DNA from 2 places in the Lysinibacillus sp. GJ-1 genome. Region 2 is predicted to be linked to the other one. Evidence: riboswitches for the same ligand, from Rfam matches in the RefSeq annotation. Region 2 holds a riboswitch; the other holds the start of a gene.

Region 1 (8,960 bases), 490 kb from region 2:
GCAATTGATCTACTAGATTTTTTTATATTCTTCACTAAAATTGGTTGAGATAACACGAAAGAAAGAAGGCAAGGCGATGAAAACTATATGGCACAGTGTATTGCTGGCATTTCAATTTTTTACAGTTTTGCCTGTACATAAAGAAATTCCGTTAACTAAACGGACAATTACCGGAATGTTTGCATTTTTACCTTGGATAGGGGCGCTGATGGGAGCTGTTGTTGCAGCGATAATCTACTGTTTAACACAATGGACAGCCAGCAGTGAAGTCCTCTTAACTTTTATGATTATCGGTTTATTTGCATTATTTACAGGAGGCTTGCATCTAGACGGTTTTATCGATATGGGGGATGCTTATTTTTCTTATCGCGATCGAGATAAGCGACTTGAAATATTAGATGATCCGCGAGTTGGGGCATTTGGTGTACTATCTGTGTTATTTCTAGTGTTGGGAAAATTCGTTGTGCTACATGAACTTTTTGTACAGAATAAACTTTCATTATGGATGCTTGTCTTTATCCCTTTATTGACACGTGTAGGAATGAGTTTCTATTTTCTATCGTTACAATGTTCGAAGGAAAAAGGACTTGCTTATTTTTTTAAAACACATATACATCATCGCTTACTGACAAGTTTGATGTTACTTACGCTTTTACTTGCCTATTGTGGTGTGTTCGTAGTTTCAAGCTTTTCTATAGTGCCATTGCTGTTAATGGTCGTTTTAGTCATTGCATTTGTATTGTTTCGGCAGTTTACAGTGCGTAATTTTGGCGGAGTTTCTGGGGACTTGCTAGGTGCTTCAATCGAAGGAATGGAGGTTGTGCTATGGGTGACATTGTTACTGTTCGTTTAATGAGACATGCACCAACAAAAGAAAATGTGGAAAAGCGTTATATTGGCTGGACAGATTCTTCCTTAGCACAGGCGTCGGCGCTTCCAATAGTCAATGATTCTGTCAGAAAAGTATATGGCAGTGATTTACGTCGTTGTCAAGAAACCGCGAAATGTTATTTTCCACAAGCTAGCTATATAGCCGATGCGAGATTTCGAGAGACGAATTTTGGTGATTTTGAAGGCAAAACATATGACCAATTAAAGACAGATTCTCGGTACCGTAGATGGTTAGATGACCCAATGAAAAATGCCCCACCAAACGGTGAAAGATTTGATCAGTTTTGTGAGCGAGTAGTCGCAGGTTTTTTAGCGTTACCAAAAGATGAGGATGACTATTATCTCGTTGTTCATGGTGGGGTGGTGCGAGCGTTACTTGTTGCATTTGCTCCACAACAAGAGGCTTTTTGGTCATATCAAGCACCCCATAATCGCCTATTTACGCTAACGTTTTCCCGAGCAGCTTGGAAGGAGGGAGCTAGATGCATGTCTTTATCGGAGGAGCCTATAACGGAAAAACCGCTTATGTAGAGCGATTACTAAAAGATGATCACTATACGATAATTGATGGCGAACTACCAGATGTTGCACCTGATTGTGATGCACTCATTATTAAAAATTTAGAACAATGGCTCGTAAAACGCAATTTGGAGGAAGATGAAGCCATTATCCATCACATTTTGACAACACTTAAAAGCCTTGAAAAAAACTGTGTAGTGTATATGATTGTAACCGATATGGGACGTGGTGTTGTACCGATGGAAAAGCAAGCAAGACTATTGCGTGACACGTGTGGTCGCTTGTATCAGGCGTTATTTGCAGAAGCACAACAAGTAAATCGCATTTGGTATGGCATTGCAGAACGTATTAAATAAACGAGTTTAGGCTTCAGTAGAATACTTGTAGAAAAGAGGAAATGGAATGAATCGACAAAAATTAATGAGTTTGACATTAACAGCCATGGTTGCGGCGATTTGTGCAGTTGGGGCAGTTATTAAAATTCCGTCTTTTGTATCATCGGCGGCACTCGACTCAGCGCCAGCATTTTTAAGCGTTGCCTTTTTATCGCCTGTATTGGCAGGAGTAGCAGGGTTAATAGGTCATTTGATTACAGCATTGACATCTGGTTTTCTACTTGGACCTTTGCATCTTATTATTGCGGTCGAAATGTTTATTGTTGTATGGCTATTCGGTGTGATGCACAAAAAAGGTATGCATTTTTGGAAATGGCCGGTAGCGCTTATATTAAACGGTGTGATCGCACCACTCCCATTTTATTTCATCATTAGTCCAGCGTTTTTCTGGGGCTCATTAGCGAGTATTTTCATGGCAACTGTCATCAATTTATTGATTGTAGCTGTCGTGATGCCAATACTCTCGAAAGTGTTTGTTCGTAAGGCAGGGCGAGCAAATTGAGAAATGCAGTAAAAATAGGGAATCTGATTGTTACAACAGATAATGCTGCAGCCATCGGAGAAAAACCTCAAGATGTCGTATCGGCTCCGGATACATTAACTGCTTATTTAACTGGGCGCGTCACTTTTCTAGAACAGCTTGCAGCCGATGCCCTACCCAGTCATATTATTCTTGCCAACTTTTCAGGCGATGAGGCGTGGTCTCGTTATGTCGTAGGACTTGCGCAAGTCTTTGAAGAAGCAGGTCTACCATGTCCACCTGTAAATGGCAGTTCAGAATCCAATATGCCGACTGTGCAATCGGGATTATCTGTAACAATGTTAGGTGAAATGCAAACAAGGTCGTCATTTGCTCGTGACAACCTGATTTGGTATACGTATGGACTGCCACTCGTTGGCAATGAAGTGCTTGCGCAGCCTGAAGATGTGGCCCAACTACAGCCCATTTACCAAGCTTGGCGCGAGGAAATTGTGCAACAAGTTTGGCCGGTAGGTTCTCAAGGCTTACAAGCAGAATTTTTAAGACTTTTTGGTCAGCAACAAATTAAAAGTTCGCTGGATGTAGGAAAAACAGCAGGGCCATGTGCGGTAATTTTACTAGGAATTAATCCAAAAAAAGAGCAACTGGCACAAAAAATTTTTACTAGAAATTTTGAGAAACTGCGTAAAACTGCATTGGAATAGGGCTTGCTTCGAGCAAAAGTAGCGTTTTCGAGAATACAAGGGGCAAAACGCCTATTGAAACGTTAAACACAATATGTTAGATTTGTTTAGGAGTTAAAACACTATATATAGTATATTGGACAAGCGGTACCAGTATGGTTTAAAAGGGAATTCGGAAATAGAGATATCTAAAGCCGAAGCTGTCCCCGCAACTGTAAGTGCTGACAAATAATTAGGATGCCACTGTGAAAGAACGGGAAGGCAATTATTTGAAGGAAGCATGAGCCAGGAGACCTGCCGAGTTGTTCAAGACAGCAACACATCTTCGGGGATTGAGAAGTGGAGGCGAGAGATTTGTCCACTTCGATGTGTACATGTCCTTCATTTCCATTTCCGATTTTACAGCGATTACGCAACCGAAACAGGGTGTGTAATCGCTTTTTTGTGTGCGCTGATAGAAAGGGAGAGAATGGGAATATGACAATTCAAATCGAACAGCAGATGGCTAAGTTAAAGAAAAGTTACACAGAGGAGGAGCTTGAAAGCTTTGTAAGATTATCGGATAGATGGCTACGAAAAAATGACAATGCAACATTTGAAGCTTGGGCGGATGCGATGATTTTACAAACACTTAGTCTTATTGATGAGGAAGAGCCATATTGGACATTTGTTGCTGCCCAAATTTACTTAGAAAAATTGTATGATCAATTTGCTACCCGTCGTGGTGTTGGGGTGGAAGATGTCTATAAGGTATTTCCAGAGCAACTTGCTCGCTATACCGAGGCAGGGCTTTATCACGATTGTTTAACGACGAAGTATAGTGAACTAGAGCTAGTCGAGCTTGCGTCTTATCTTGAACAGAGTCGTGATGAGCTGTTTACGTATATCGGTTTAAAAACGTTAATGGACCGCTATGTTGTGCGTGATTATACAAAAACACCTGTAGAATTACCGCAAGAGCGTTGGATGGTCATTGCAATGACATTGATGCAAGATGAAACGGAAAACCGCTTAGAAAAAGTACGAGAATCGTATTGGGCGATGAGTAATTTATATATGACGGTTGCAACACCGACATTGTCGAATGCCGGAAAAACGCATGGTCAGCTTTCAAGCTGCTTTATTGATACGGTAGATGATAGTTTACAAAGTATTTATGATACGAACACCGATGTTGCAACATTATCGAAATACGGGGGCGGTATAGGCGTTTACATGGGGAAAATCCGTAGTCGTGGCTCCTCTATCAAAGGGTTTAAAGGCGCATCTAGTGGGGTACTGCCATGGATCAAACAGCTTAATAATACAGCGGTGTCAGTGGATCAGCTTGGTCAACGCCAAGGCGCAATCGCCGTATATTTAGATGTGTGGCATAAAGATGTCTTTACGTTTTTAGATTTACGTTTAAATAATGGAGACGAACGATTACGCGCACATGATATTTTCACTGGTTTATGTTTACCGGATATTTTTATGGAAGCGGTCGAAGCGCGTGGAGAGTGGTATTTATTTGACCCACATGAAGTACGTGAGGTAATGGGCTTCTCACTTGAAGATTGTTATGATGAGCAAAAAGGACAAGGCTCTTTCCGAGATAAATATGCGTCGTGCATTGCCAATCCACTATTAAGTCGAGAAGTGGTGCCGGCAATCGATATTATGAAGCGTATTATGCGTTCACAGTTGGAAACAGGTGTACCATTTATGTTTTACCGCGATGAAGTAAATCGCATGAATCCAAATAAGCATGAAGGGATGATTTATAGTTCAAATTTATGTACTGAAATTTTCCAAAACATGTCGCCGACGCAATTCGAATCCATTACGTTAGAAGATGATGTGATTGTGACACGTCGTAAGCCAGGAGATTTTGTTGTATGTAATTTATCTTCTGTCAATTTAGGAAAGGCTGTTCCGGCTGGTGTGTTAGAGCGTTTAATACCGATTCAAGTGCGCATGTTAGATAATGTGATTGCCTTAAATACTATTCCTGTGAAACAAGCCGAGCGTACTAATGCTCGTTATCGTGGAATTGGGCTAGGGACATTTGGTTGGCATCATTTACTTGCCTTGAAGGAAATTCAATGGGAGTCGGATGAGGCAGTTGACTATGCTGATAAATTATACGAGCATATTGCGTATTTAACGATTCGTGCATCGAGTGCACTTGCGCGCGAAAAAGGTGCTTACCCATTATTTGAGGGCTCTGACTGGCAAACGGGTGTTTATTTTGAAAAGCGTAGCTACAACAGTGACAAGTGGCAAGCTTTGCGTGCAGATGTCGCAAAATATGGACTGCGCAATGGGTATGTAATGGCCGTAGCACCAAATTCATCGACGTCTATTTTGGCAGGCAGTACGGCAACAATTGATCCGATTTTCCAAAAGAGTTACTCCGAGGAGAAAAAGGATTACAAAATTCCTGTTACAGTACCGGACTTATCACCCGTAACGACTTGGTATTATAAGTCTGCTTACTTTATCGATCAAAACTGGACGATTAAACAAAATGCGGCACGTGCCCGTCATATTGACCAAGGCATTTCGCTTAATTTATATGTGCAAAATACGATTCAGGCAAAAGACTTACTCGCTTTACATCTTAATGCTTGGGCAAGTGGCGTAAAAACGACTTATTATGTGCGCTCAACATCTGTTGAATTGCTAGAATGTGAGTCTTGTGCAAGCTAGGAGGAATAGAAAATGACAACAATTACGAAACGAAAAATGATGGATAAGGAGGCGCCAAACCGTTCGACAGCCATTGTGAACGGGCGCTCTTCTAATATTTTAAACTGGGATGATGTGCGTTTTAGTTGGGCGTACCCAAAATATAAAAAAATGCTTGGGAACTTTTGGACACCTTTTGAGATTAATATGAGCAATGATGTCAAACAATTTCCAACTTTATCAGCGGATGAACAGGAATCATTTTTGAAAATTATTGGCTTACTGGCGCTGTTAGACAGTGTACAAACGGATTTTGCGGGCAAGGTGGCGGACTATTTAACGGATTCGAGCCTTAATGCCTTAATGATTATTTTAGCGCAACAAGAGGTGATTCATAATCATTCCTATTCTTATGTTTTATCCAGTATTGTAAATAAAGATGAACAAGACCGTACATTTGACTTTTGGCGCACGGAGCCAGTGTTAGAGCGTCGCAATGATTTTGTGATGAAAGGCTATCAAGCATTTGCAGAGGAACCAAATGTTGAAAATATGTTAGAGGCCATTGTCTATGATGTTATTTTAGAAGGCTTATTTTTCTATTCAGGCTTTGCCTTCTTCTATCATTTAGCACGCAATCAAAAAATGGTGGCTTCGTCAACGATGATCAATTATATCAACCGTGATGAACAGCTACATGTGGATTTATTTGTGAAAATCTATCAGGAATTGCTAGCGGAATTTCCTGAATATGATACACCAGAACGAGCGGCGCGTGTGCAGGAGATTTTCCGTGAAGCGGTTCAACTTGAAATCGATTGGGCAAATGAAGTCATAGGTGAAAAAATTGAAGGACTTGATGTGGAAGATGTCCATGATTATGTCCATTTTTATGCGAATGTACGTTGCCACCAACTAGGGGTAGAGCGTCCGTTTGAGGGTTATCGAAAAAATCCATTAAAATGGATTAAAGCATACGAGGATGTAGACTTAGGAAAGACAGATTTCTTTGAACAACGCTCCCGTCAATATGTCAAAGTTAATGTAGAAGATAACGGCTTCGATGACTTGTAATTTAATATAATATAATTGTTTGAGTGCCTGTCACTCTATCCACTTGGCTTTTGCGTAGCATGATGTAAGCCACAACTCCCGCTTTTGCGCCGTATGTTGTGACTTTCTGTATGTGAGTTCCCGCAGAAGTTCAAGTGGATTTTTACTTTCTAGCCAGAAAATTGTTTAAGTGCCTGTCACTAAAATCCATCTGAATTCAGTTGCCAATTGGGAATGATTTTCAGTTATAATGAATAGCGTATGTGATTTACAAGGAACGGAGACGAAAGAATGCAAGTAGTTAAACAGTTAGGGAGGTATTTAGGACCCTATAAATTTTTTACACTGATTGCACCTATTTTAATGGTGCTTGAGGTAACGATGGATTTAATCCAACCAACCATTATGCAACATATGATTGATACAGGAATAGCAAATGGTGACAATTCATATGTCCTTCAAATGTTCGTGTTAATGCTGATGAGTGCGGTTCTTGGACTAGTGGGGGGGATTGGGTGCTCTTTTTATAGTTCCAAGGCGGCTATTCACTTTGCCTCTGATGTCCGTCAATCATTGTATGAAAAAATGATGACGTATTCGGCAAAGGAACGTGATGCTTTCACTACAGGAAAGTTAATTACCATTTTAACAAGTGATGTGGAAAGTGTTCAACGTGCATTTATGATGACGTTACGGATTTTTGTTCGTGGCCCGCTGTTATTTATTGGGGCTGTTATTATTGTTTTTGTAACAGCTCGCGAATTATTTTCTATTTTACTAGTAATTGTACCGATTTTAATAAAGGCCATGTATTTTTTTACAAAATATTCAGGTGTTTTGTATCGTAAAGTACAAGAGGCTATTGACGGGGTTAATACAAAATTACAGGAGAATTTAGCGGGGATTCGTGTGGTGAAAGCGTTTCGACGTGAAAAGCATCAGGTAGAGCAGTTCGCTATGCTCAATGACACGCTAACGAAACGTTTTATTACCGCAGAACAAATAGTAGGAATACTGGTACCGTTTACGATGTTTGTCGTCAATATTGGCATTGTTGCGGCACTTTGGCTAGGTGCCATTAAAGTGGAAACAGGTACTTTGCAAGTTGGTGTTATACTTGCGTTTATAAACTATTTAACGATTATTTTAAATGGACTCATGTCTTCGAGTATGGTTCTAATGCAAATTGCTCGTGCTCTTCCTTCTGGGGAGCGTATTGTGGACGTCCTAAATAGGGAAGTGGCAGTGACAGAAGTAGCGCAGCCGATTACGACGTCCATCCAAGGAATGATAGACTTCCAAAATGTAAGCTACCGCTATTATGAAAATTCGGAGGATGTCCTGAAAAACATTACATTTTCTGTACAGGTAGGGCAAACAATTGGGATAATTGGTAAAACGGGGAGTGGTAAATCAACACTAGTAAAACTATTACCACGACTAGTTGACCCGACAAGTGGAGTTATTTTACTAGATGGAAAACCATTACATCAATATGCATTGGCAACATTACGAAAACATATTGGTTTTACCTCTCAAAAGGCTTTACTATTTTCAGGGACAATTGAAAAAAATATACGTTTTGGGAAGGAAGAAGCGACACAACAGGAATTACAGCTGGCACTTGATGCAGCTTGTGCAACTGAATTTGTTGCGAAACTTGAACAAGGGCAAGCACATGAATTGTCACAAGGGGCAACGAACTTATCTGGCGGTCAAAAACAGCGCTTAGCACTAACCCGCGCATTTGTAAGACGACCAGCTATCCTTGTCTTAGATGATACAACGTCCGCTCTAGATAGCGCATCTGAAAAGCAAGTACAGCAGGCGATTAACGAGCAATTTCAAGAGACAACAACATTTATTGTTGCATCTAAAATTACTTCCATTCAACAGGCAGATTTAATTTTAGTGTTAGAAGATGGCGAAATTGTTGGGCAAGGAACGCATCAGCATTTATTACAAAATAATAAGCCGTACAAAGCAATCTATGCTTCTCAGCAAAAGGTTGGTGAACGACAATGAGTCAAAGTCAACCAAAGCAAATAAATTTTGGACGTGGACCACGAATAGGCGGACCAACAGAAAAAGCTCAAAATCAAAAAACAACGCTCTTACGTTTATGGCACTATATCAAACAACAAAAAGTGGGATTGTACTTCTCGGTATTTTTCGTAATCGCTTCGACATGTTTAAGCTTAGCTGGTCCATATCTAATCGGTCATATTGTGGATGACTATATTATGAAAAAGCAAGTAGCAGGGGCAA
Region 2 (8,960 bases):
TAATTCCTTACGTAAAATAGGGGAGGAAGGTGCAAACTTCTCCGACTTTACTAATAAATTTGCCTCGTAAGCAGCAGCAATCTCCTGTTTTGTTTCATCATTATAGGAGCTAATGTCTGTAAAAGGTGCATTTTTGGAACTTGTTAAATTAAGAGCGCGAACTAAAATTGATACAGCCTGAATACGAGATAAATTGTTATTTGGCCTAAATGTATTATCGTCATAGCCTTTTAATAATCCTTTAGCTACTGCAGCTTCGATATCAGACTTTGCCCAATGAAATTCAATATCCTTAAAGCTCACTTTAGTAGGGGGAGCTTTAGGATGATTTGACTGAACCTGTGTTGATGGTTTATTTGTTATTTTATCAGACGTATCATATAACTTTGTTTTGCTCTCAATCAGTCGGTTATATGCTGCTAATGTATAAGACGCCTGCTCTGTTGCCATACCATTCGATACGGATTCTGTTAATACATGCTTGAAGCCGCCATCTTTTACATTATAGAAGGTGAAAAAGCTCGTAAATAACTTATGAAAGCGCTGATCTTTGTTGGCATCAATATTTAAACTAGCAAGTGCTGTAATAACTTGTGCTACACTTTCTAAGTTTGTTGTTCCCCAGCTTTGGTAACTACCATTAGCTCCTTGTAAGTTATTTAATGTATCAAGTGCTTTATTAATAGATGCCTTAACATCCTCTCTATCCCTATAAGTTGAAAGAGCTTGAATAGCCATTGCTGTCATATCTGGATCAGCTTTCACTCCTGATAAATTCCATCCACCATCAGGCAATTGCTTTGATAGTATATGTTGAATAAGTTTTTCGCGTGTAGTTGTTGCTTTTTTAGGAAGCTCGAAGCCCCATGTGTCTAAAGCGATTAAGGCAAAAAAAGCACCATTTGTGCCTTGCCATACTACTTTGTCAAAGTCACTTAATTTTTCTACTAAATTAAAGCCGCCTACATTTGTAGGGTCTTTACCGATAGCAGTGAGTGCAATAATTAAACGAGAATAATCAGTATACTTACGATTGTGTAAATTACCCTTTACGGATTGTACATGCTTCGTGACATTTTCATAATATTTATCATAATAGCCTTTCGGAACATTATATTCACCACGTGTAAGTGCCATAATAATCCACTCATCACCAAAAGAAGGGTTTGGTGCTTTATTTACTAAAAACTGACCTGTTGTATCATAAGCATCTACTGTTGATACTTGCTGTGCAGAGACTGGAACCACAATTAACAACAAAGCAAGTACCATTATAAACATCGATAATTTTTGTTTCATTTGAAAAACAACCTCCATTCTATAAAAGATACTAACCCAAATGCTGTGATCACTTGGGTTAGTAAGGAAAATTACATGATGCCTGCGATATTTAACGTACGTTTTAAAATTTTTGCTGTTTGTCCACGTGTTAAAGAAGCACGTGGATCAAATGAACCATCCGGCTTACCTGTCATAATATCCAGGCTATTTAATAGCTCGATATAAGGCAAGTATTCAGCGCTAATATTGCTAGCGTCTGTGAAATTAACCTCTCCTGTGGCTTTCACATCAGCATTTAAATATTCTAAAATGCGTGCCATAAATGCCGCTGCTTGTTGACGTGTAATCGGTGCTTCAGGATTAAATGTTGAAGAAGTTGTGCCTTTTGTAATACCTGCCTCGAACAGAGCTTGAATATCTGTTGCATACCATTTGCCTTCTGTATCGTTAAATGGATTTTCACCTTTTGCCTGTAAACCAAGTGCACGGCTGATTAATACTGAAAATTGCGCACGAGTAATTGGTTTATATGGCTCAAACGTCTCTGGTGTAGTTCCTTTGATTACAAGACGTCTCGCTAAAAATTCAATTTCTTCTTTATTAGCTAAATGGGCAATATCGTTAAATGTTACTGTACTTTCTGTTACAACGAATGTACCACTAGATTTTGTGAATAGAACAATTTCACCGTTCACAATTCTATGTGGAACAGGCTTGTATTCACTACCATCAAGCTGTAAAACGACCATATTCGGTTTTAACTCGTTGGCAAGTAGCGTAACTTTTAAATATTCTTTATCTATAGTAATTGACTTTGTTTTACCATTAGTAGTCTCAATACCGAATTTGACAGTGAATTGTTTATTTTTAGCTTCTTTCGTTACCGAGGCAATTATTTGCTCACTTTCTGTAAGCTTAATTCTAGTAAATATAGAAGTTGGAATTTCTATTTTGAAATTATTTTTGCTTTGAATAACAAACTTTTGTACATTCTTTTCAAGATATTCTTGAACATGTTTGGATGTAATAATTGCTTTGTTACTACCATCTTCAATAGTAATTTCAGCAACTGGGTTATCTACATTTCCTCTGTTTCCTTTGTTTTCTTCATTCCCTTTATTCATTTCTTCAGCGCATTGTGCTTCTACGCCTGTACAATTATTTTCTGTCTCTTTGCAATTTTCTGTATTTTTACCCTTGCATTTTTCTTTGTTTTCTTCAGCTGGAGGGCCACTTTTTTCGCTTCCATCTTCTACATATCCACCGACATCTTTACCTAAATCGGTCGTATAAAGCCATTCAACTGAATCACCAGGTGATAGTGTGTAAAGTGCCGCAGAATAAGATGGGTATTGACCATTTACACGATACATCCAACCACTTAAAGGACCGCGGTCAAATTCATAAACACCAGCAATTCCGTCAATATATGTTCCATATTCTGTTTGACGATAGCTTAAGGCAACACTGTTTTCCGATGTTACTCGTTTTAAAACGTCAAAAGCAGTTTCACCAGCAAATAATTTAGTTGATGTTGATTTTAATGGCACTTCAGAAGACGAAATTCGAATTGAGAATGTCGTATAACCAATTTCTTCATTATCAGAAGGTTGCCCATCAGGGTTAGAGGGTTGATTTCCTTTATCATCATGGTTGGAAGGTTCTTCTCCATCGCTTCCATTGTCAATATCTCCTGGATTATTTCCAGTATTATCAGACTTTGTATCTGACATATCGTAAAGAGCAGTTTGATTATTTAATAAACGGTTGTATGCTGCTAATGTATAGCCAACCTGAACCGTTGCCATGCCGTTTGCTTTGTTTTCGCTTAATACATGTTTAAAGCCACCATCTTCTGAGCTATATGTCATGATATGAGAAATGACTTTATTAAAACGATTATCGTTGTTAGCATTTATCCCTAAGCTTGCTAGAGCAGTCACAACCTGTGCTGCACTTTCAGCATTTTCAAAGTTATCTGACTTATATCCGCCATTAGGTAATTGAATAGCTGCTAATGTATCAATTGCACGATTAACGGCTGTTTTTACTTCTGCATTACTTTGATAGTATGGAGCGAGTGATTGAATGACCATTGCAGTGATATCAGGGTCAGCTTCAGTACCAGAATAGGCAAAACCACCATCGTTTAATTGCCTTTGTAAAATATATTTAATTAATTTTTCACGTGTTGTTGTAGCTGTTTTAGGTAATTCAAAGTCCCATGTATCGAGTGCAATTAAAGTGAAGACGGCAGAGTTGATGCCTTGACGTGTTACAAAATTAAAATCTGTTAATTTTTCAACTAAATTATAGCCTGCGACATTTGTAGGATCTTTCCCGATAGCTGTAAGAGCTATTATTACCCGAGAGTAATCTGTTGCTTGAGCGGCGATTACGCCACTGTTTGATTTTACATGATTCTCTATATTTTTATAATATTTACTATAATAACTATTTGATAAATTGACATACCCACCACGTGCAAGTGTTAAAATAGTCCACTCTGATTGATAGACAGGCTGCGGTGAGCTTGATACTAAATATTGACCAACAGAGTTGTAGGCTTTAATCGTTGTTGGCTTCAATTCTACTAATCGCTTTTGTAAAGCCTCTAGCTTATTATAATTTGATACAGATTGTTTTTCTTGAGCTGACAAATTATCATAGGCTTGTTGTGTTGCATTAACTTTCAAATGATCCGCCCATGTAATCGAATCTATAGGGGGGAGCACGTTAATTTTAAATATCACTTCTTGAATCCGAGGGGCTGTTGTGAAAATGTTTTCTTTATCTACAAGCTCTTGATAATTATTTATTTTAGTTTTTTGATTTTTATCTAAGGCATTGTATGTTGTCCGAGCTTCTTCTAATTGTTTTTTTGTTGCCTCATCAGCAATCTGAATTGTTTCAGGAAGAGAGTCAATTAAATATAAAACATATTCAATTTCTTTATCTACAAGATTTTGGTAATTTGTTACATTTACTTTTTGCTGTGCTGGTATTCCTTTGTATATTTTACGAGTAGTATTGAATAGTGAACCTAACTCTTCATTGCTTATTTCTAATGACGAAATAGTAGAAATTAAAAGTCCGACGTATTTCAGTTCCTTCTCTATTAAGATAGCCTCTATTTGCACTAGTTTCTTTTTTTCATTTAGTAGTAAAGTGTTCCATTTCGTACGAGCATTTATTAATTGTTGAGCAATTGCTTCATCTAATGTATCAAATGAAGGAATAGAATTAATGAAGGCTTCTACCAGTTGGCTTTCTTTTTCACCAAGTTTGTTATTGTAATTACTTATTAATGCTTTTTTCTTTTGATCTAGTGTTAATGCACTATATGTTTTGCGAGCTGCTGTTAATTGTAGTTCTGTTACCTCATCAGTAACTATAATTTCTGGAAGGCTATTTACCAAATTTATAAAGTTTTGTTCTTCAGGTGTAATAACATATACATCAATTGCCTTAGATACTTCACCAACTTTTGCGTTAATCTGAGCATCCCCAATTGAAATCGCTGTAACTAATCCTTGATTGTCAACTGTTGTAATTGTAGGAGCACTCGATGACCATTCAATTAGGGTACTATCTTCTGTTGTTGAGCTAGCTACAGCAAGTTGCGATGTTTCTCCAATTGTTAAAAATAAAGGTCCTGTGGTATTTAATTGAATATCACTAATTGTATTCGGCGCATTCTCTATTAATGGCGTAATAGTTAATTGTTCATTTGGATTGTCTAATTCTGTGTTATTTATGTCTGAAGTGTTTTGCTCGTACGTTTCTCCTTCAAGTTGCTGTGCTTTGCCAGTGGCAGCAGGGGATAATAGCGAAAATATTAAAATAAAGATAATGACTAAATGTATTTGCTTTTTAAAAATATCCATTTGAAAACTCACTTCCTTTAGAGATGTTGCTAGTTATATCTAAAAAAACAATAGTACTGAAAAAGTGCATTTCTTTAAAATGGATTCACTTTTTCAGTACTTAATTACTTAGTTATTGGGTGTGACGTCAATAGTTAATGGTTCACTTGTTGAACCACCAAGTAGTGCATTTGCAGAGGCTGTAATCGAGATACCACCTTCTGCAGCTTGACCAGAAAATGTGATAACTGCTTGTTGATCTGTGTTGACAGTAATTGATTGAGCTGTTAACGCTGTAGTACCTGTGTTAATTGTCCAATTAGCAATATTAGAGGCATTTGTTAGAAATAGGTCACCCGTTAAATCCACAGTAACCTTTGGATTTATTTGTCCTACATCCACTGTGCTAGCAGTGCCCAGCTTAGCCCATGTCGTATAATAAATATGAACTTTATCATCAGGCTCTAATTTATAAGCATCTAAACCAACAGTTGGGCTAATACCATTTACAGTGTATACCCAACCATCCCAACCATTTAAGCTGCCACTAGCTCGCCCATCAACAGATTCAAGATAAGGACCATAGATAGGATGAATAGTAACTATATATGGAATACCGTTTGCTGTTAATGTATTTTCCATTAGTGATAATGCCGTAGTTCCAGTTGAGACAATCTCTGTTGCTGCTGGTAGGATGGAGCCATATAAACCGTCAACAGCTAATTGGACATCGAATGTTGCAATTTGTGCCTCTTGTTTTGTAGGTTGTAATACTGTTGTTGCACTTGCTGTCGGTGATAATAGCGAAACAGCTAAAAGAAAAGCGAACGCTATATGCCACCATTTTTTAAAAGTAACCATTTTGAAAACCTCCTAATTTTATTGTAGTGAAAGTTTTTGCGATTAACTCCAATAAAAAAGATGCTTCTCTTAAAAAAGGGAAGCATCCAAGGTAAACAGAAAAGGAGCATAATAAAATAATATGCCTGTCCATCTATTTGCCGTAAGTTCTCCTAGCTTCCGAAGAGAGTTAATACGATGGAATAAAGGCAGGTCTCCTGGCTCGTGTATCCTATTCAGAACCTTCCCATCTACTGGGGGCATTTTTCCCCGTTTGACAGTGGTATTTTCTGTAGTCATCTACACTTACAGTTGCGGAAACAGCTTCGGCTTTGCACCGAATTCCCTATTAAGCTCTTAAAAGAGCACCTTTATTCTGCAATTGCTATTCACTTGATGTTTATTTTAACATATTTTCCTCATTTTCCAAATAGTTAAATAAAAAGGATAGATATTCCTTATCGAATAATGGAGTTACCTCCATTATTTTTGTTTATGTATATAAGTTATAATCGCAAGAAGAAACCGATAGATATCCCACTCTTCCGATTGTTAAAGCTATTACAAGTTATGTAGTAGATCGCAATATTGAGTAAAACTAGGGACAGATTTCTAAAATATTGTAGGGAAGAGAAGGGAGATAAGCTTTACTACTCAGGGAATATGAAGCTTTTTGAGGAGAAGCAGTTATCTTTAAAGATAATCCTATGAAATTTATCAATCAGGAAGTTTCTTTATTTTTTTATGATAAACAGAAGGTAAAATCATAGCATATAGTACATTTTCTTATCATATTTATTATACATTGAAGTGTAATAATGATATTTTATAAATAGATAGACTTTTCACGCAATTTAAAATAAGTAAGGAGTGTTGAATTTGATATCTTTTTCTAAACCAGATGTAGAACAGTTTTTACGAACATTTTCGATTGGTGATTTTGCGGTGAGTCCAGATGAAAAACAGCTAGTTTTCAGTACAAATTTAAGTGGCAAGTATAATTTATGGGCGATGAATTTACCAAATACGTTCCCGACACAGCTTACTTTCATTGACCAAAGCTGCCAAGGGCTTATCTATGACAAACAAGGACGGTTTATCATTGCTGGTTTTGACAGGAATGGGGACGAAAATACGCAATTTTATGGAATTCCACTTCAAGGTGGAACAATGAAAAAAATTATTTATGAAGAAGGAACTCGCAATTCTGTGCCCATTTTATCTGAAAATGGGAACAAGCTTTATTATACATCTTCGAAAGAAAATCCAACATATTTAAATGCATATGTCTATGACTTGGTGACAGGTGAGGAAAAAACAGTTCTTGTGGGAAAAGATGCGCCCACTTTTTTACTCGATTTTAGCCCGAATGAAGAGGTAGCCCTCTACTATAAACATTTTGCTAATACGAATACACTACTATACGCTAAACGAGGAGAGGAGCATATTCTCCTGACTCCGCCAACAGATCAGCAACATACGGTCGGTGACGCAGTGTTTGTATCCGATAACCTCATCTATTTATTAACAAATTACAATGCTGATTTTACGTATTTGGCTTCCTATAATTTAGAGACAAATGAGTTTGTAAAATTGAAAGATTTAGAGAATGAAAGCTTTACTACGTTGAAATATAACAAAGAAAAGCAGTGTCTGTATGTCATCAGTGAAAAAGGTGTAGAAGATCATTTGTATAAGCATGATTTGTTATTGAATAATTGGGAAGAACTCGATTCACCATGCAGTATTATTGAAAAACTTATCGTCACAAAATCCGGTAATTTGTATTTATTAGGAAGAAGTGCGACGAAGCCACATAATATCTATTATTTTAAGGAAAATGGATGGACATCTTTAACGGAATACACAGTTCCAGGCGTAGATCAAAGTGAATTAGTGGAGCCAGATGTGATTACGTATTCTTCCTTTGATGGACTTGAAATAGAGTCCTTATTTTTCAAAGCTAACAAAGAAAATGATAATGGTGAAATCATTTTTTGGCCGCATGGTGGTCCCCAAGCCGCAGAGCGAAAATTTTTTAGAGCTTCCTTCCAATTCTTTTTAAATAATGGGTATAGCATTTTTGCGCCAAATTTCCGTGGATCAACAGGCTATGGATTAGCTTTCACAAAAATGGTAGAGGGAGATTGGGGACACGGTCCAAGACTTGATAATGTAGCTGGTCTCGACTGGCTCATTGAAAATGATTACGCGAAAAAAGGCAATATTTTATTGATGGGCGGAAGTTACGGAGGATACATGGCCTTATTGCTCCACGGTAGACACGCTGATTATTTCAAAGCCGTCGTGGATATATTTGGGTCATCTGATTTGTTCTCATTTATCAACTCAGTTCCTGAAGACTGGAAGCCCATTATGGATCAGTGGGTGGGAAACCCGGAAAAAGACAAGCAAAAACTCATTGAATACTCACCAATTACTTATTTAGAAAACATGGTGAAACCAATGCTAGTTATCCAAGGAGCCAATGACCCGCGTGTTGTAAAAGAGGAATCTGATCAAATCGTGCAGGCTTTAAAAGATAAAGGTCGTGAGGTCGAGTATATGCTTCTTGAAGACGAAGGACATGGCTTTTCTAAAAAGAAAATGAAATTGCTGTTTATCAAAAAATCCTGTCATTTTTGAATCAGTTCGTTGAATCTAAAGTGAAAGCATAATGATACGTATGATAAAAGAAAAATAAGCCCAACTGGGAAAAAACCTAAAGAGTATTAACAATTCTTTCTTTAAGTAATGAGGGCGTAAGTTGATGGAAATATTAGTTGAAGTGAAAAAGACTAGATTCTACATCAGTAGACCCTAGTCTTTTTCCATTTATCGTCCGTTTATAAGGGCAAAGAGAACATTATATGTGCTAGTGCACGAATTTAAATCCTCATTCTCGGCAAATCATTTTAGTTTACATAATATAATACTAGCGAGGGAATATATGAATTGCTCCTGGAGTTACAA

Evidence for each region. A riboswitch is a leader RNA that binds a small molecule or an ion and turns the genes downstream of it on or off. The one in region 2 is predicted to bind cobalamin.
Region 1: it holds a riboswitch for cobalamin, as region 2 does, so the genes downstream of both, LO754_RS13445 (ribonucleoside-diphosphate reductase subunit alpha) here and LO754_RS10600 (DUF4430 domain-containing protein) in region 2, are expected to answer to the same signal.

What each region holds. Positions count from the first base shown of each region.
Region 1 is NZ_CP088912.1:2,718,298-2,727,257, reverse strand. Features, by position in the region: gene cobS (adenosylcobinamide-GDP ribazoletransferase) at 77-853, shown strand; gene LO754_RS13465 (histidine phosphatase family protein) at 826-1,422, shown strand; gene LO754_RS13460 (bifunctional adenosylcobinamide kinase/adenosylcobinamide-phosphate guanylyltransferase) at 1,374-1,766, shown strand; gene LO754_RS13455 (ECF transporter S component) at 1,813-2,307, shown strand; gene LO754_RS13450 (hypothetical protein) at 2,304-2,990, shown strand; cobalamin riboswitch at 3,098-3,286, shown strand; gene LO754_RS13445 (ribonucleoside-diphosphate reductase subunit alpha) at 3,447-5,660, shown strand; gene LO754_RS13440 (ribonucleotide-diphosphate reductase subunit beta) at 5,673-6,713, shown strand; gene LO754_RS13435 (ABC transporter ATP-binding protein) at 6,984-8,717, shown strand; gene LO754_RS13430 (ABC transporter ATP-binding protein) at 8,714-8,960, shown strand, end outside.
Region 2 is NZ_CP088912.1:2,225,805-2,234,764, reverse strand. Features, by position in the region: gene LO754_RS10610 (S-layer homology domain-containing protein) at 1-1,299, opposite strand, end outside; gene LO754_RS10605 (S-layer homology domain-containing protein) at 1,371-5,168, opposite strand; gene LO754_RS10600 (DUF4430 domain-containing protein) at 5,277-6,008, opposite strand; cobalamin riboswitch at 6,179-6,375, opposite strand; partial or broken gene LO754_RS10595 (S9 family peptidase) at 6,867-8,665, shown strand.